3 regions of the Mesobacillus sp. QJM3NY_10 genome follow, and region 1 is predicted to be linked to each of the others. Evidence: riboswitches for the same ligand, from Rfam matches in the RefSeq annotation. Region 1 holds a riboswitch; each other region holds the start of a gene.
The links. A riboswitch is a leader RNA that binds a small molecule or an ion and turns the genes downstream of it on or off. The one in region 1 is predicted to bind cyclic di-GMP.
Positions count from the first base shown of each region.

Region 2: it holds a riboswitch for cyclic di-GMP, as region 1 does, so the genes downstream of both, AC0VX7_RS04595 (anti-repressor SinI family protein) here and AC0VX7_RS20045 (hypothetical protein) in region 1, are expected to answer to the same signal.
Region 3: it holds a riboswitch for cyclic di-GMP, as region 1 does, so the genes downstream of both, AC0VX7_RS04865 (DUF5667 domain-containing protein) here and AC0VX7_RS20045 (hypothetical protein) in region 1, are expected to answer to the same signal.

Region 1 covers NZ_CM149675.1:3,965,244-3,971,697, reverse strand. The annotation lists gene AC0VX7_RS20065 (lactonase family protein) at 1-670, opposite strand, end outside; gene nadE (ammonia-dependent NAD(+) synthetase) at 928-1,749, shown strand; gene AC0VX7_RS20055 (hypothetical protein) at 1,796-2,140, opposite strand; gene AC0VX7_RS20050 (outer membrane protein assembly factor BamB family protein) at 2,393-3,730, shown strand; cyclic di-GMP riboswitch class I at 3,942-4,026, shown strand; gene AC0VX7_RS20045 (hypothetical protein) at 4,292-4,516, shown strand; gene AC0VX7_RS20040 (phosphoribosyl-ATP pyrophosphohydrolase) at 4,787-5,122, shown strand; gene AC0VX7_RS20035 (DoxX family protein) at 5,165-5,680, opposite strand; gene AC0VX7_RS20030 (DinB family protein) at 5,938-6,390, shown strand.
Region 2 covers NZ_CM149675.1:906,430-912,883, forward strand. The annotation lists gene AC0VX7_RS04575 (carbohydrate kinase) at 1-867, shown strand, start outside; gene AC0VX7_RS04580 (pseudouridine-5'-phosphate glycosidase) at 880-1,806, shown strand; gene AC0VX7_RS04585 (helix-turn-helix domain-containing protein) at 1,912-2,250, opposite strand; gene AC0VX7_RS04590 (hypothetical protein) at 2,472-2,666, shown strand; cyclic di-GMP riboswitch class I at 2,908-2,993, shown strand; gene AC0VX7_RS04595 (anti-repressor SinI family protein) at 3,023-3,148, shown strand; gene AC0VX7_RS04600 (helix-turn-helix domain-containing protein) at 3,320-3,640, opposite strand; gene treR (trehalose operon repressor) at 3,938-4,666, shown strand; gene AC0VX7_RS04610 (late competence development ComFB family protein) at 4,779-5,054, opposite strand; gene AC0VX7_RS04615 (type 1 glutamine amidotransferase domain-containing protein) at 5,256-5,771, shown strand; gene map (type I methionyl aminopeptidase) at 6,171-6,454, shown strand, end outside.
Region 3 covers NZ_CM149675.1:970,283-976,736, forward strand. The annotation lists gene AC0VX7_RS04855 (protein phosphatase 2C domain-containing protein) at 1-189, opposite strand, end outside; gene AC0VX7_RS04860 (pirin family protein) at 365-1,210, shown strand; cyclic di-GMP riboswitch class I at 1,308-1,391, shown strand; gene AC0VX7_RS04865 (DUF5667 domain-containing protein) at 1,482-2,696, shown strand; gene AC0VX7_RS04870 (hypothetical protein) at 2,957-3,088, shown strand; gene AC0VX7_RS04875 (FbpB family small basic protein) at 3,165-3,290, shown strand; gene AC0VX7_RS04880 (sporulation protein) at 3,311-3,703, shown strand; gene AC0VX7_RS04885 (protein kinase family protein) at 3,773-4,387, shown strand; gene AC0VX7_RS04890 (STAS domain-containing protein) at 4,618-5,466, shown strand; gene AC0VX7_RS04895 (AAA family ATPase) at 5,572-6,099, shown strand; gene AC0VX7_RS04900 (N-acetyltransferase family protein) at 6,096-6,454, shown strand, end outside.

The sequences.
Region 1 (6,454 bases):
ATTTTAAGACAAGAACCTCTGAACTGAATTCTGTCATCAAATAGGCAATTTTATTGTTCGGATGGAAAACAAGGTGTCTTGGACCGCTTCCAGGCGCTACATCCAATGCGCTTTTCTCAATCAACTGGCCGTTATCCAGGGAGTAAGTGATCAACTGGTCGATGCCAAGATCGATGACTGCTGCGTACTTCCCATCAGGAGTAAAGCCGGCATAATGGGTATGCGCTTTTTCCTGACGCTCATCAGGACCTGAACCTTCATGGACGGCGCTTGATAAAGCGGCCTCGATACTGCCATTTTCAGGATTTAGCAGATACGAATCTGCAGATCCTTTATGATAATTCGCAGATAAAAGCAGGTTGTTTTCTCTGTTCACGCTCACATGGCATGGAGATGCTCCTGCGGAAAGCTGGGTATTAATGAACGATAATTGTCCTGAATCCTTAATGCTGAATCCAGCCACGCCACCACTTCCTCCTTCCTTTGCCACTGCATATAGGAAGCGGTTATCTTCACTGATTGTCAGGTAGGTTGGATTTTCAAGCGCTGCTGCCGCCTTCACATCAATGATTTTTCCATTGGTTGCATCCAGTATAAAAGAATAGATGCCCTCACTATCACCTTTTGTATATGTACCGAAATAGCCTGTGAATTTTTGATTAGCTGCCATTGTGAATGCCTCCAATTTGATTAAGCATTTATAGTCTAAGTTATAGTCTAGCAAAAAAATCTTGTCGGACAAAATGTTACGAACAACAAGCTAATGGGTAAAATAAAGCGTGAACACATTTAATCAGGATGTTAGATTTCCTGACCAACGTCTGGACTTTAAACTTTTTAAGGGATATGCTCTTTTTATAATGGTGTTCTAACCTAAATTAGCAAAAGAGCATGATGAATAGTTAATAGTGATTTAGGAGGTTTATAATGAGTTTGCAAAAACAGATCATAGAAGCGTTGAATGTCCGTCCGGAAATTGATCCTCAGGAGGAAATCAGGAAGAGAATTGACTTTCTGAAGGAGTACTTACAAGTTTCAAAAGCAAAAGGGTTTGTTCTTGGAATTAGTGGCGGCCAGGATTCCACCCTTGCCGGAAGATTGGCCCAGCTCGCAGTGGAGGAACTGCGCTCAGAAGGTACAGAGGCCAAATTCGTGGCGGTAAGACTCCCATATTCAGTGCAAAAAGATGAAGATGATGCACAGAAAGCGTTGAAGTTCATCCAGGCTGATAAAACGATCACTTTTAACATCCAGCCGGCGGTAGACACTTTCAACACGCAGTTTGAAGATGCAATCGGCGGTAAAATGACCGATTTTAACAAAGGAAATGCGAAGGCACGCATGAGGATGATCACGCAATATGCAATTGCCGGTCAAGAAGGATTGCTTGTGATTGGTACCGACCATGCAGCAGAGGCCGTTACAGGTTTCTTTACAAAATATGGTGATGGCGGAGCTGACTTGCTGCCACTATCTGGCCTGAACAAGAGACAGGGAAGGGAGCTGCTTAAAGCATTGAATGCAGAACCAAGATTGTATCTCAAAGAGCCGACGGCCGACCTTCTCGACAACAAGCCGCTCCAGGCAGATGAAACCGAGCTTGGTGTGAGTTATGAAGCAATCGATGATTATCTAGAAGGAAAGCAGATCGACGAAGCAGATGCAGCAAAAATTCAAAAAAGATATCTTACTTCACAGCATAAACGTCATATGCCTGCATCCATGTTTGATTCCTGGTGGAAGAAATAAGATAAAAGAAGCCTGGCTGATATTTTTTATCAGCCAGGCTTTCATTTTACTCCGATTGAGCAACTGCAAATTGTGGTGTTTCTTCTTTTTCAGTGACTTTTTCAATTTTATCGGTGAACATTTGGAAGACTCTTTTCTTCTCTTCCAGCTCCTTGATATATTCCTTCAAATCATTGAACTTTTCCTCAAATGGCTGATGGTACAACTCGCGGATCTTCCTGTTCAAATCAGGGTTGACGGTTGACTGTACAACCTGCTTTGTAATGTTGAATTTATATGTATACACCTTTAGCTCATTCTTCACTTCTTCATATTCCGTATCAATCTCTTTAAGAATCTCTTCAATCTCTGCTTTCCATTCATCTAGCGACATCTTAACATGCTGTTCCATACGGATCCTCCTGCCATTCGCCTGTAATAAAGCTTCTTCCCTCTATTCTAGCAAGTGAATTTTACATGGAGATTGCTGCTATATTACATTGTTAAAACAATCCTGCTTTGATTTGGTAATTATTAGAAGACTATTGTAAGCGGTTTTAGGAGGAAGCTAGTGGGAATTATAAAAACCAGATGATGGCCCCTGAGGTATTTTTGATAAGCTTCACTTGCTCTGGGAAAAGTTCACAATCTAAGGAGGAGAGAGATGAAGAAGTTCAAGGTGATTCTGGGAATGATGATGATACTTGGTTCAGGTTCTTTTGTCCAGGCACAGGAAAAAACGGCCCCGTATGGTCCTGAAAACTGGGAGCAGTACCGGCTGGAAATAAGCAACAATGCGGTTTATTCTAGTGATGATTCAAGGGTAATTGAGCAAACCTATACAACCGGTGACGAAGTAAGGGCGAATCCAGTCGTCGTTGGCAACAACCTGTATGTCGGAAATCATAATAGCGGCGACCTATATTCTTTCAATCTTTTTTCAGGAGAGGTTAATTGGAAGACTTCGGTACCAAATTGGATACATACCGATTCCATTTATCATGACGGACTATTATATGTTGGATATGGCAATCGAAAGTTCGAGGATCCTTTTAAACAAAAGGTAAGAGGTACAGGAGAAAGCGGGGTTGCTGCTATAAATGCACACTCAGGCAAAAAAGTATGGGAGTTTAAAACTCAGGGTGAGGTGATGCCAGCACCTGCATATCATAACGGAATGGTTTACATTGCGACAGGAGATAGTCATCTTTACGCTTTGGAAGCGAAGACAGGAAAGCTGCAGTGGGATTTGAAGCTGCCAGGCTGGGCAAGCATGTCCTCACCACATATTAAAGAGAATATATTATATGTAGGAGCATTGGATAAGCTTGTTGCTGTCGATTTGAAAAAGAAAAAAATTATTTGGAAGCAAGGCAAACTGGGCTCTGTCACAGATGTTCCACCGGCAGTAGCAGGGGACGTTGTGATAGTGACTGGCGCGAAAATGAACTTAAAGCTGAATAAAAAGCAGTTATGGGAAAAATATCGTGAAAATATGCCGAACAAGGCCTTCGAGGCTTCTCAAAAGGAAAAGATGATATATGGTGAAGCTGAAAACTATCATTTTATTTACGCTTTTAACAACAAAACCGGTGATCTATTGTGGATGGACTTGATGGGTACAGGACCTGACCAGAAGGTGCCAATTCCGCATACAAATACATCAGGAGCCGTCACCATTGAAGGAGAATTAGCTTTCGTAGGAAGTCCGTACACCAAGTCACTAATGGCTTATCATATTCCTACTGGAAAAAAAATATGGGAGTATCAAACGGATGCTGGAATCAAGGGAGCACCGGCCGTGAAAAATGGTGTAGTTTATGCAGGTGATGTCAAAGGGAAACTTCATGTCGTGAAGGCTGATACAGGAACATTCTTGAATTCAATCAAGTTTGGAGGTCCTTTATCACCTGGCGGACCGGTGATCATCAATGAAACCTTGTTCATCGGCAGCCAGGATCAAAATGTATATGCAAGACCGTTGTCTGAGTTAATGCCGTAAGAGATGAGGACCGTCCTTTGTTGACGGTCCTTTTTGGTGGGGAGATCCATAGGAATCAATAGTACTATTGGTTTCAACAACAGCAATTAGGGTCAGTCATCATCGTGCTCACTCCACTGAAATAGAACAGTATAGGTATTAAGACTTATATTTGTAATTAATTGGCGAATTTTGTTGAAAAAATGGTCCTTAAGATTTATATTTTAATTAGAACTGAAAAAGGCAAACTTATCGAAAGGTAAGGACGCAAAGCCACGAGTCTAAGGCGTTTTAGCTAGGATCGTCGGGTTGCCAAAAAAGATCGGATGTAAATAAGAAGATAGGTAAAAGGGTTTATTTTACCGCTTGTAGAAAAAAATCCGCCATCTTTTTGGGGATTTTTTTATTTGGAATGTCCCCTTTCTACTCAATATTGCAAAAAGAACTAAATTTCACGTTTGCCGATTGCGAGAGAGGATAAATAATACTTAAGTAACTTGACAGGACGAAATAAAATAATCCTTTTGGCAGGTTTGGTTTTATCACATAGGATTAAAAATTTAACGGAAGGTGGAGGAATCGTTGACTGTATTATTTGGAACGGTAGAGTACTTCGAACGGGAAATTGAGTTTCATTTATCAGAGGTTGAAAAAAGAGAGCGGCTGAAAGAAGAAATCAATCAAATTCAAATGAAGCTTGAAGAAGAGCTGCTGAATGATTTTATCTGCGACGAGAAGCTAAGAATGGAATGCCTGCAGAATCTATCAAATGCCTGCAGTAAATTAACTGAAGATTATGTAGTTTGAAACAAGATTGAAGCCTGTGGACCGATCCACAGGCTTTTTCTATTATTCTATTAATTTTTTTATTTTAAGGCTTGTTAAAGCCCAATGTTGTTTTAAATCCCAGTTGATTGTAGTTGAAGACGCCTAGTCTCTCTCGGACTGCCTGTGCAAAGCGAAGCGCCTGGAACGAAAATCAACAACCTAGTTTAACAGAGCCTTATTTTAAAAAAGTGTTTGAACATCTCGATTAAAGGTTATGTTTATCAATAGGACAGCTAAAGGGGAATCGACATGGAGAAAAAGGAATATAACAAGCTTGTTAGAGACTATTTTCCGGATTTGATGAAGGAAGAAGGCAAGAATGTAGAATTTGAAATTTTGGATGGAAGTCAATATAGTGAAAAACTTATGGAGAAGTTCAATGAGGAGGTCGAGAAGTTCCGTAATGCTGGAACGGACAGGCTGCTGAGTGAGATCGTCGACTTGCTTGAAGTGGTATATGCGATTGCCGATCATCGCGGCATCACGGAATCTGAAGTGGAGTTCATGCGCCAGCTTAAGAAGAATCGAAGCGGCGGCTTCAGGAAAAAGATCATGCTCAAAACAATTGAGGAAAAATCTATGTAAAAAATGCCCTCTGCCTAATGGCAGAGGGCATTATCTATATTGTTAAGCAGATTTATGAGCAGCTTCTGGTGTTTGTTTGAAAACAGTCTTGCGCATGAAAGGAACCACCCAGCGATCTAAGCCATATTTACCAGCGTTGTAGCCTGCAAACAGGATGATGAAGCCGAAGAAGATGTCAGTTGGGTTGTGAGATACTGTTCCGGCAAGGAAGAAGCTGAAGTTCATTACCAGGCCGAAGAACATGGCAGCAGTTGTCAATGTTCCAAGGATCAAACCAAGACCAATTAGGAATTCTCCTAATGGAACAATGAAGTTGAAAAGTTCGACATTCGGGATCGCAAAGCTTTCAAGGAAATTTACATACCAACCATATACTGCGTTTCCGTCTGGACCTTTTACTGGATTGGCAACTGCATTTTTCAAATATCCAGTTGCGTCGAATCCTTCACCAGTTAATTTTCCCCATCCAGCAGTCATCCAGTTGTAACCTAGCCAAACACGAATCACAGTCAACAGGCCAGCAGCAATATTGTTTTCTCTTAACCATTTAGCGAACATCTAAATCGCTTCCCTTCAAAAATTAATAATTAGTACACTTATAAGATATCAAAGCAATTTATGGAAATCTGTGAAAAAAGTGTGAAGACACATATCAGCCATAATGTTATGAACAAATTTTGTCAAAGGATTCCCTTTAATGGAATATAATACCTAAAGGGGTATTTATGAGATTAATCCTTTTTCCTTGCTGCATATATTGGAAATATATAGAATAAATATATGACGAAGTACAAGCTGGAAAGGGGAAGGGAAATATGAGCGAGCTCTTATTTAAGCAGTTTGAATTAACAAGAGGTTCTTTTTTAAAAAACATTGAGGTCATCACTGAGGAACAGGCAAGTGTGCAGCCAGAAGGATTCAATAATAACATCCATTGGCACATCGGACATGTGCTGACAGTTACAGAACAGTTCATGATGGGATTCCCGAAAAAATCAAATCATCTTCCTGCTAACTACATAGAATTATTCGGAAATGGTACCCGGCCTTCTGAGTGGACTGGTGATGTTCCTACTGTCGATGTTTTGCGAGACCAAATGAAAGCCCAATTGGGGAGGATCAAGGAAGTTCCAGCTTCGATGCTGGATGAGAAGCTTAAGAAGCCTTTCCTGGGACTGGAGACTTTTGGAGAGCTTGCGAACATGGCTTTATTTCATGAGGCTTATCATCTTGGCCAAATCCACGCGATGAGAAAATTAGTAAAGTAATATAATGGCAGGGTCCGATTTTGGGCCCTGTTTTTTGAAACCTGTTATCACTTTTTACGTATTA
Region 2 (6,454 bases), 1.7 Mb from region 1:
CTGGAGCTACGCACTTCGAACCCGGCTGAAAGCTCTAAATCATGCGGAGGGGTTGCCAGGAATATCGGAGAGAATTTGGGCAGGCTTGGAAGTGATGTAAGTATATTGACAGTAGTCGGTGATGACCACGAAGGCCACTGGCTTATGGAATATACAAAGGCATTTGCAAATGTGGGCCCATCAGAAACACTCAAGGGGCAGTCGACTGGAGCGTATACGGCAATACTAGATAATGAGGGAGAAATGACGGTAGCGTTAGCGGAAATGTCAATCTATGATTCTATCACTCCTGACTTCATCGATCGAAAATGGGGTTATTTCGCTTCATCAGATTTCATTATGCTGGATACAAATTTCCCGGCAGATGTCCTTGAAAAGATTATTGAACGTTGCCATATGGAAAAAATTCAGCTGTGCATTACACCCGTTTCATCCCCAAAAGCAAGGAAGCTCCCACAGGATTTAGCAGGAGTGACCTGGCTGATCGCCAATAAGGATGAGGCAGAAGCTATTTCAGGCATCAGCATCAACAATGAAGGCGACTACTTTAAGGCAGCGGAGTTGATTATACATAAAGGTGTAGAGAAGGTTGTCATCAGCCGCGGAGACAAAGGCCTCATTTATTTCACTTCAAAAGGTGAAGCTGGTGTACTGATTCCCCCGGCAATTTCTGTTATCGATGTAACAGGAGCAGGAGATTCACTCGTTGCAGGAATCATATATGCCCATTTGAATGGCATCCAGACAGAGGATGCTTGCAAAATTGGCATGGCCTGTTCCATCCTGACGCTGCAATCGATTGAGACAGTAAATCCGATTTTGAATAATAAACAATTGCTAGACACATATAAACAAAATTTCAAATAAGCGAGGTACACGATGCTGGAAAAGTGGCTAGAATATTCACAGGAAGTAATAGAAGCGAAAGAAGCAGGCAGACCGGTCGTCGCCCTGGAATCTACAATCATCTCACATGGCATGCCTTATCCACAGAATGTCCACACAGCGAGGGAAGTAGAACAAATCATCCGTGAAAATGGAGCGGTACCTGCAACCATTGCCATCCTCGATGGAAAAATAAAAATTGGCTTGTCAGATGAAGAGCTTGAATACCTAGGGCAGAGCAGAGATGTTGAAAAGGCGAGCCGGCGGGACTTGCCGTACTTGTTATCTGCAAAGAAAAATGGAGCGACAACGGTGGCAGCAACGATGATTTGCGCAGAGCTCGCAAAGATTGAAGTGTTTGTGACCGGCGGAATAGGAGGCGTACATCGCGAAGCAGAAACAACAATGGATATTTCCGCCGACCTGCAGGAGCTGGCCAAGACGAATGTCGCGGTTGTATGTGCCGGCGCCAAGTCTATTCTTGACCTTGGACTCACGCTTGAATATCTTGAAACTCAAGGGGTTCCTGTTGTAGGTTTTGGGACTGAATCGCTGCCAGCCTTTTATACGCGTACAAGTCCATACAATGTTAACTTCCGGCTTAATACACCAGAAGCTGTAGCAGAGATGATCAAAACCAAATGGGAACTGGGACTTGATGGAGGAGTCGTCGTGGCTAATCCAATTCCGGAAGAAGACGCCTTAGAGGAAAGTTTTATCGCCAATGTAATTGAAAAAGCCCTGGGTGAAGCCAGAGAAAAACAAATCGGCGGCAAACAGGTAACTCCATTCCTTCTTGGGAAGGTGAAAGAATTAACTGATGGGAAAAGCCTTGTTGCGAATATCGCACTTGTGAAAAATAATGCGAGGGTGGGGGCAAAGATTGCAGCCAGCCTGGCCAAACAGAGAATCAGCCTATGAGGCTGGTTCTTTTTTTGGAGACAAACAGTCAAATCAACGCCTCTTATAGGAAATACTTGTTCTAAAGCGCAGTTTTGCATTGTAATTTATATAAATACTTAACTGCTAATCCTGTTTTCTCATGCTCTTGAACTTCATGAAATCCAGATAATAAGCAAAATCTTCTTTGCTGATCCCGTTTTTTATAGCTTCATCAACGAGTCCAACCCATTCCTCATCAACAGGCATCCTGGCAGCTTTCATGTTTTGCTGTCCCATCAAATACTCAACAGTTGTATCCAAGTTGTCTGCCAGGCGGGACAATACCTGAAGCGATGGATTTCCCTGGATCCCTCTTTCGATATAACTGAGATAGGATTTGGAAACATTTGCTCTTTCAGAGAGTTCACTAATGGAATACTTTTTTTTAAGCCTTAAACTTTTTATTTTCTCTCCAACCGTCATAAGAGAATCTCCTTTTTGTTCATCTATGAATTCATTATAACGAACAATTCAGTTCTTTTAAAAATACAAGAAACTGAGATAAACGGAGGGATTTCTTAAAAAAGAACGATTTTTGTTCTTTTTTAAGAAAATTAGCGATATTTTAGACTTTTTCAGAATTGATACAAATGGACTATACTCGAATGGAATATAGTAACAAATTTCTTTTAAAAGGGGGCTTGATGGCCGTGTACAGAAAAAATTGTGATCGTTGTAACCGTCCTTCGTTTAGCAGCAGTGAGGTTGGAGAGTGGCTCTGTCCGATTTGCGGAAAGGATTTAACGAGATACCCGTTTTTTAATGCCATCAGTCTTGAGAAAGTGGCAATTTTACCGCACTTAAAAAAGCAAATGTATAAGAAAACTGGCCATCCATAGGACCATCTCAAGTTTATGGGGGTTATTTTTAAAAAAGAGTTCAACAATTAGAGCTATAATCTGACAAAAATCTTTAAGTAAATGGTTTAAATTTTCAGATAATAAAACTTTTATGCTATGTTTTTGTAATTGTTTGGAAGAAAAGAGAAAAAATACTTAGATTGTTGCCGACAAATATTTACATGTTAAATATATCGAACAATGTACAATGACATTGGGAGTAAAAAAGTGAGTAAAAAGATACAGAAAAAGGCAAACTTGTTGAAAAACTAGGACGCAAAGTCACGGATCTAAGGTGCGATGTACTATGATGGCCGGACTGCCTGGAATACTAACTGTATTTTGGGGGGAAGAACTTGATTAAAGAACAGGTAGTTTTCGAAGAACTGGATACAGAATGGATGCAACTTATAATGGAAGCATTAGAGTTGGGGATAAACAAAGAAGAAATCAGGGAGTTTTTAACGAAGACCAACAAATAGGCAAGTGGATCTTTACATAGAAAATGGAATTGCCATCGAGCAGCTCTTTTTAGAGGTGCTTTTTATTTTTTAATAAGGCTCTTTTCGTATATGCAGCGAAGGATGAAAAGCCACAATCAATGCGAAAACAGCCGTAATAAAAAATGGACAGCACAGGCTGTCCATTGAGGTTTATTTATTGTGGAGTCTCCATTTATTGAATTCCAGAAACTCACGGAACTGGTCTTTTGTGATACCAGAATCCATTGCTTCTTTTACAAGATTGACCCAATCAGAATCCATGTTTTCTTTGTCAGGTTGTTCATGGATTAGATGGTCTACCGGTACATTCAATACTCCTGCTATCTTTTCTAAAAATTGGATTGAAGGATTTGTTTGAAGGTTTCGCTCCAAAGAGCTCAAATATGATTTTGCCACGCCAGCTTGCTCTGCCAGTTCAGATAAGGACATCCTTTTTTCTTGTCGAAGTTTCTTGACGCGTTCACCGATCACTGTTATCCACACACCTTATCAATTTATAGTTATATCATAACAAATCTGATAAAATAGTTCCATATTGAGAACGACTTATAGAACAATTATAACCAGAATTAAAGTTTTTGGGGTCTATTTTTATCAAAAAACCTGTTGGGAAAAAACTCGATGCTTTTATATCGGCTATTGTAGTTTATAGTTGCACATTATTTTATGAAGTTTGTATGAAAAAAACAAACACAATTGTCTATTGTATTCAAACGAACATAAAAAAGGTAAAATGGTAGCAATCAGACAAGGTACGGGTGATATGTTATGCAGAAAAAGTATTTATTGATCTATGAAGAGATTTCGAAACAGATCCAGGAAGGACATTATCCTCCTAAAACGATTTTGCCATCTGAAAATGAATTTGCGGATATGTACCAAACGTCCAGGGAAACCATCCGTAAAGCGCTGAATCTTCTTGCTCAAAATGGGTTTATCCAAAAAATTCGCGGCAAGGGTTCACTTGTGCTGGATTTAAAAAGACATCAGTTTCCGATTTCCGGATTGATCAGTTTTAAAGAACTGGCGGAGAATATGGGTGGAAAGGCGAAAACGACTGTGGAAGAATTCACTCTCGAATTGGCAGGCCGGGAAATTGCCAGGGAATTGAATGTTGAGGATGATGAAAAGGTTTGGAAGGTTAAAAGAGTACGGCATATTGATGAAGAACGAGTGATCCTCGACAAGGATTTTCTCGTAGAAAAGCATGTGCCAGGACTATCACGTGAGAAATGTGAAAACTCAATATTTGAGTATATAGAAGGAAAACTGGAGAAAAAAATCAGCTTTGCAAAAAAGGAATTCACAGTAGAGGAACCAAGTGCCGAGGACAAAAAACTCCTTGATATGGATGGGTTTAATGCAATCGTCATCGTGAAAAACTATATTTATTTTGATGATGCTACCCTGTTCCAATATACCGAGTCAAGGCACCGCCCCGACAAGTTCCGTTTCGTTGATTTTGCCAGACGGATGGATACCCAACAGTCTTTATAACAAAAAAAGAAGCTGCCATTGATGGATGCCCGGTTACCCGGCTGTCAATTGGCAGCTTTTATTTTTAGATAAGGGATCAGATATTGGTACAATCTGATTACTTATTTCTGATTTAATGCTTTGGGTATTTGCCGACAAGATGAATGGCACTGATGATTCTTTTATTGATCCAGGTTCTGTTTTCCTGGGTATTAAGTTGTTCGTAAACCATCTTCCTGCCATCTTCTGTCGTGACGTAGTGACTTGGAAGAGTGTTCAGGCTGATGGCAATGATATCATTCCGGCACTTCTGGCAATTACAGAAGGTCTGGTAATCAGGGCTCATCATCAACACATTGACAAGAGTGGAAACGACCTCTTCCATTACATTGACATAACTAAATTTCATGGTGCCTTCTCTCCCTATTGATGTCTTAAATTAAATTATAGTTGAATGGCGAAAATATAAAATGTTTTTTTTATTTTTGCTATAAGATAGGTCTTTTGGCATGTTTTTATACAAGATAATGGAACTTATATTAGATGTTTTACAAACGGAAGACAGGGAATTTTAATAGTGGAGATTTTTAAAAAAGGAGATGTTGAATATATGGGTAAAAAAATTGCCTGTTTAATAACCGATTTATTTGAAGATGTGGAATATCTTGAGCCGTCACGTGCTTTTACTGAAGCTGGACATGAAGTGGTTACGATTGAAAAGGAACAAGGCAAGACCGTTACTGGAAAGCAGGAAAAAGCTGAGGTTAAAATTGATGAAAGCATCGACAGAGTCAAGCCGGAAGACTTCGATGCACTCTTCATCCCAGGAGGATTCTCTCCGGACCAGCTGCGTGAGGATGAGCGATTCGTCCAATTTGCCAAGGCATTCATGGACGAGAAGAAACCTGTCTTCGCCATCTGCCATGGACCGCAGTTGCTGCTTACCGCAAAAACGCTTGAAGGCAGAGGAGCCACCGGCTATAAGTCCATCCGCGTCGACATGGAATATGCCGGAGCAAAATACATGGACAAAGAAGTCGTCGTTTGCTGCAATCAGCTCGTGACCAGCAGGGAACCGAAAGATATCCCGGCATTCAATCGCGAGGCACTAAAAGTGTTGCAATAATATTTGCAGAGGAACCCTTTTGCTTAGGCAGGAGGGTTTTTTATTGGTGTTTATTTGGGTCTGGAAATTGGGAAAAAACGCGTGGAATTTCCAGTTCGCCAATAAATTTTGATTATCGCCAATAAGTTGCAGGTTTTCGCCAATAAAATCTGATTTTCGCCAATAAGTTAGAGGAAATCGCCAATAAAATATTTTTTTCGCCAATAAGTTGTGGAACCTCCAACTAAAAGGAATTGAAACTAACCAAAAAACACTGTTTAAGCGGATTGTGTTTGGAAACAACTATAATTTCTTCAAAAATAGCAAGATTGAAGTTGAAATGCGCCATCAACCGGTTCATTTTGCGAATTTATTCATATAAGATAATATAGAATTGAATTGATTCGGGGAGATGACGGAATGATTGTATTAAAATCGGCACGTGAGATTGAAAATATGAAGGCAGCGGGTAAGCTGCTCGCTTCCGTGCATAAAGAGTTGCGCAAACTGATCAAGCCGGGGGTAACCACCTGGGAAATCGACCAGTTTGTCGAGGATTATTTAAAAAAACACGGAGCCACTCCACAGCAGAAAGGCTACCGTAATTATCAATATGCAACATGCGCCAGCATCAATGATGAGGTGTGCCACGGCTTTCCTCGGAAAGAGGCGCTGAACGATGGCGATATCGTCACGATAGATAT
Region 3 (6,454 bases), 1.8 Mb from region 1:
AAGAATCACAAACTCCCAATCCTGTTCAGAATCTGACATGACGAGGCAGCCATCCTCATTTTTGTATTGGCCTGCACTTGAATTCCCTCCGTACCGGCCAATGACAATACTACCGAGTTGAACTATACTTGGCTGGTCCACAAAACTTTCCTCGTTTCCTACCCAATTGAAATCTTGATTTATGTTCATATAATTTCGCCTGCCCCCTGGGATATCGGTCATTCTGCTGGATTGGAATTGAAGTAAATCAGTCATGCACATCTATATCTCTCAGTTTAAAGTATCTTTATTTTAAAATATATCATAGGATTGTTATAATTTGGTGATAAGAACTTAGGCTACTTTAGATAAAGGGGTTATGCAAATGTTTAATAGAGAGATCAAGAACCATTGGACCGTTCAATATGAAGAGAGAGGGATGCCGCACGTCCAGGCAGGACTTGTACTTAATCCGCAAAACTGGAGGGAGTTGGATCCTTTCATTTTAATGGCGGAGGACTGGTTTAAGCGCGGGACGTTTTCCGATCACCCGCATCGCGGTTTCCAGACAATCACATATATCATTGACGGAAGGCTTGAGCACATTGACAACCATGGTGGTCACAGTATCCTTGAATCTGGTGATATCCAGTACATGAACGCCGGTAGCGGTGCGCGGCATGCTGAAGAGGCAGTGGACAATGATATAGCACATACACTGCAGCTCTGGCTGAACCTGCCTAAGCAGTTGAAAGGCACAACCACTTCTTATCAAAACGTATATTCCGAAAATGCACCTGTTGTCCAGTTTGAAGGCGGAACTTTAAAGGTGTATTCAGGAGAAACTGCTGGAGTGAAAGGGCCTCTCGAGCCATTAGTGCCTTTTACCTTATCAGAAATTCAGCTGGCTGAGGGAGCTAACTTCACATATGAATTGCCGGAATCACATAACGCTTTCTTATATATTCTATCTGGTGAAATCGATGCCGGCTCAAGCCAGACAAACCTCAAAAAATCTTCCGCAGCGACTTTGACTTTTAATGACGGAGGCGAAGGAGCAAGCGGACTAATGCTGAAAGCGAACAAGCGATCAAGAGTATTGGTATATTCCGGGAAGCCAATCAACGAGGAAGTGGTGGCCTACGGACCGTTTGTGATGAATTCGATGGAGGAGATTCGCCAGGCTTACCGTGATTATCAGGAAGGGAAGTTCGGCGAGGAAGCCAAGTAGATAGGTATAATTACCTAAATACTTTGAATTATAGTCTTTTCTTAACATTTCTATTTATTTTTGTCTGTCGAAAAAGTAAGATTAAAGTAGAATTAAAATCCGATAATGGCAAACCCAGGGAAATCTGGGGGCGCAAAGCTACAGGGGCTAAAGTCATGAACTATGCCAGCCAGTTGCCGAAGATTCACATAGCTAATGTATGTGCTGCTCTTCGGACAGCACTTTTTTTGTCGATTTTAATTCCAATATAGTAATAAGCGGAGGTATTGGAATGAAGAAGCTTTTAGCATCAACAATTTTGTCCGGAGTGTTAGCTTTTGGTACGGGAGTCTCTGCAGATGAGATAATTGAAACGGTAGATCCGGGAACGACTCCTGACGAATTTTTATTTACGTTTGATCAATTATTTGAGGAATTGAAGCTACTAGTAACCTTCGATGATGAAAAAGAAGCCCAGCTTCTCCTGGAATTCGCGAACGAGAGATTGGCTGAAGCGACAGCGATGTCAGAAGAGGAAAAAACAGAATTCGTACAACAAGCTTTTGAAGAATATTTAGAGGCTCTTGAGGCAGCAGAAGAGAAGGTTACTGAAGTAATTGTTGAAGATGTCACTGATTCTGAAGGTGAAGATGAACTGACGGAAGAGCTGGAAAACGTTTCTGAAGTTGAAGATGAGTTGACCGAAGACCTGGAAGATGAGCTGATGGAAGAGGTTGAGGAAGCAACAGAACAAGCGAAGATCGTTGCTAACGTAGTAAAGGATTTGGACCAGGAACTGGTTTCCCAGCTGCGTGAACAGGAGTTGGGATATGGCCAAATCGCTCAAATCTTCTGGCTGGCAGAAGCGGCTGGCAAAACAGTAGAAGAAATCACTGCTTTATATACAGAAGAAAAGATTGGATTCGGACAGGCGGCAAAGCAGCTTGGTGTTCATCCATCGCAAATGAAAGGCCTCGCATCAGGCAAAAAACAGGCTTCTGAAACAGAATCGGAAACTGATGAAAACATCGAGGAATCAGAAGAAGAGAGCAGCACAGAAGAAGCCGAACAGCAAGTCGATGAAACTGAAGCTATCGATGTAGCTGAAAGTGAAGAGACAGCCTCTGAACAATCCACCGTCCAGCAGGCAAGTGCTGCTTCAGCACAAAGTGTGACGAAGGGTGAAGAGCAAAAGTCAAAAGCTGCGAAAAAAGCAGAAGAACAACAACGTTTAGCCGCGGAAAAATCAGAACAACAACGACTTGAGGCTGCAAAAAAAGCTGAAGAAAAACAAAAAGAAGCAGCTAAAAAAGCTGAAGAGCAACAAAAGGAAACATCCAGAAAAGCTGAAGAAAAAAAGCGTGAAGAATCCAAAAAAGAAGAAGAAGGAAAACAGGTAGAAGGCAAGAAAAATAAAGAAAAACAACAAGACGAAGGCAATGAAGAGCAAGAAGATGACAGTGATGAGAATTCTAACAAGGGTAATGGAAAAAACAACGGTAAGTAAAACTAATCTATGTTAAATTAGAGAATTCACCTGCCAGTTCAATTTCCAATGAATTGACGGAATGCACACTGTCATGTATCATAATCGTATACATTTGAATAGTTTCTCCTAAAGGGGAGTAGCTTTCACAACAGAGTCGTCATTACGGAGATCACTCCCGGCTTTGTTGGCAACGATCGTTGTTAGCAAGACCTTTGCCATATTTGGTGAAGGTCTTTATTTGTTTTTAAGACCTTCACCTGAGCGGGTGGAGGTCTTTTTTGGATAAACTGAAGAAGAATGTACACAGGAAGATGGGGTATGTCCCCGTACAAGAGCAAAATGAGCTTACGACCAAAATCTCACAGAATCACATTCCCGAAGAAGCAGGCGGATTTATATGGAACAAATAAATGCTGGCTAAAAATACTTTTCCAGAGACATTTTCTTACCTAGAAACATAAATTTAAATATTGGAGTGTGGATGTTGTGAAGAAATTACAGCTTAGTTTTGATGAACTTGTAAAAAAGAACAAAGAAGAATTATTAGCAGACCAAAAGCGGATCGAGATCATCGAGAAGCGGCTTGATGACAAATACACCAATCCAAAATAGTTAATAGACGGAGGAACACGATGTTATTACGGAAGTATATGTCTTTGCTGGGAGTAGGGTCCGCCCAGATTGACCTGATTCTGGAAAAGGATGTTTTAAAGCCTGGGGATTCGGTGAATGGAAAGTTTATGATCAAGGGTGGTACGGTTGATCAGGACCTGCAGCTCATTGAGTGTGCCCTTGTCATGGTAAATTTGAAGACTGAAGCAGAAAACGTACTGGATACTGTATCAATCGATGTAAAGTTGAGGATTCAGCCAGATGGAGATGATATGGTGCCGTTCAGTTTCCTGCTGCCAGCGGATGTACCTCCTTCAAGCAAGGATATCTCTTATCATTTTAAAACAAAGCTGGTCTTCAAACAGGGAGTTGAAAGCTGGGACGAAGACATGATCAAGGTGGTGAAGGGCTGAACTGTGGAATCTGTGCGTATGGAAAAACCAGACCCCGCCTTTCGGGACCACGGTGAGAGGAGCGGAAGAATGAATCAATATAAACATCTGGCAGATAGTGTAGTTTATTCAACTCGAGGATTAAAAGCAGCTTTGATTCATAAAGATCCATCACTAAAGCTGGTTGGAGAGGGAAGAAGTGCTTTCGCGTTCCGAATTGACGGTACAAATCTTGTTTTAAAGGTTTTCTTTCCGCAATTTGAAAAGGTGGCAGCAGAAGAGGCGGGGATTTATAAGGAGCTTGCTGGAAATCCATTCTTCCCTTCTCTTCATGAGTCGGGAAGCAATTATCTGGTCATGGATTATGTTCGGGGCATGACGCTTTATCAATGTTTGGTAAATGGCATGCCGATTGCCGCTGGCCATATTGAGGATGTCGATGAAGCCCTTAAGCTTGCAAGAGAAAAAGGCTTGAACCCGTCTGATATACATCTGCGGAATATCATCATCACTCCTAATGATGAAGTCAAGCTTATAGATGTAGCTCGATTCCGGCAGACGAAAACATGTTCTCAGTGGGAGGACCTAAAAAGCGCTTTTTATAAATATTACAGGCATGAACGCTTCCCGAAAAAAATGCCAGAACCTGCGATGAATGTAATTGCATACTTTTATAAAAGAGGACTGCTGCCATCAATCAACTAAACCTGAATGGCTGCAGTCCTTGTTTGTACATAATATTACAATTGAAAGCTAGATGAGGCGAAAAGAAACTGATTTACTCGTCTCGGAAATCAGATTCGGTGAACGTCCATAAGTGCAAAAACTTGTCCTGCATTCTGAATCTGCGTTATGATGGTTTATAAGAATGTATTTTGGAATATAATCCGTAGAAATATATATAAAATTGTCATTGAACACATGGAGGAATCTACATGACCACAGAACTGCAAGCTTTAGGAGAAGCAATTGTCAGCAGGAAGCACGAAATCGCCAAAGCTGTCCACGAAGACAGGTATGCTGATTCCGTTTTAACAGAAGCCCAGAAGTATGACCTTGGTAAAATTGAACAGCAAATCCTCGAGATCCGGGCGGACTTCATTGAATTATTCGGTCAAGCATTGATTGAGAATGAAGATCAAGAAAAGGTATTTGCTAAAATAACAAACTGGGGTAAAGAAACTGGTGAGTATATCTATAAGCTGGGCGCATCTCTTGATGAAGCACTTAAAGATACAAGCTATTACCGTGAGCATATTTGGAAGGCAATCAAAGAAGAAGCAAAGGATATGCCTGCTTCTGCCATCTTTGGTGTTTTGGATATCATAGATCCATTGATGGACCATGCTATCTACAGCTTCAGCCTTACGTTTGTCGACGCGCACCAAAAGAGCCTTGAAAACGCAAAAACTGCATTGCTGGAACTGTCAGTACCAGTCGTTCCGTTAATGCCTGGAGTCGGAGTATTGCCTCTTGTTGGGAACGTCGATACTGAAAGGGCTCAGCTGTTGATGGAAGAAACACTGGACCAGGCTGTAAAACTCAAGCTTACTCACCTTATCTTTGATGTGTCCGGAGTCATGATCGTAGATACAATGGTTGCGGACCAGCTGTTCAAGGTAATCAGCGCCCTATCACTAGTTGGCGTAAAGACCATCATGACCGGCATCCGTCCAGAGGTTGCCCATACAATGGTGACCCTTGGACTCAACCTCGAAGGTATAATGGTAAAATCAAATCTTCATCAGGCATTCAAAGAGATCCAGACTCTGCAAAATGCATAAATTCGAAAAGCTGCCCAGGCAGCTTTTTTATTTTGCGAAAAAAAGAGGAAATACCAAAAAGGAAGAGAATTTGAAGTTTAAATATAGAAAAAGTGATGATGTTTTATGACAAAAATTAAACCTAACAAAATCCATATCATTGGTTCTGTCGGAAGCGGGAAGACGACCCTGGCCAGAAGTCTGTCAGCCAGACTCAACTTGCCGCACCATGAACTTGACAATGTTGTCTGGAAAAGAACCGATACGGGGGATATTAGGCGGAGTGAAGAGGAACGAGATGAATATTTGAAGTCAATCGTTAATACTGATTCGTGGATAATCGAAGGTGTCCATTACGAGTGGGTTGCGGAGAGCTTTGAAGAGGCAGATATGATCATTTTCTTGGACCTTTCCTATCGAAAAAGAAAATACAGGATCGTCAGAAGATTCATCATGCAAAAGCTCGGATTAGAAAAGGCTAATTACGCTCCGACTTTAAAAATATTCCGGAAGATGTTTGTTTGGAACAGGTATTTTGAGGTGAAGAGCAGACAGGAAATCCTGACTATTCTTGGCGCCCATCAGAATAAACTGTGCATTGTAAAAGAGGCTGTAGAGCTTGAGAAGAATATATTTCCGGAGGCGAGGGCATGAAAGAGCTGACTATACGACCTGCAGAGGAACGAGACATTCCAAAGTTATACGAATTAATGACCCAATACATTGTTGATTTTTACAAGAAGCCAGAACCAAATGAAGCAGAATTGAAAAATTTGATTCTACACTTGCAGGACCATCCTGACTCGGGTTTGCAGTTCGTGGCTGAAAACCAAGGAGAAATTGTGGGATTTGCAACCCTGTATTATACTTTCAGCACTCTCCAGGTAAAACGGGCGGCTATTTTGAATGACTTATTCGTTTCAGCCGATGCAAGAGGCCAAAAGGCAGGCGAGCAGCTTTTTGCAAAATGCCTCGCACATATCAGGGAAAATAATTTCGCTTATATGAC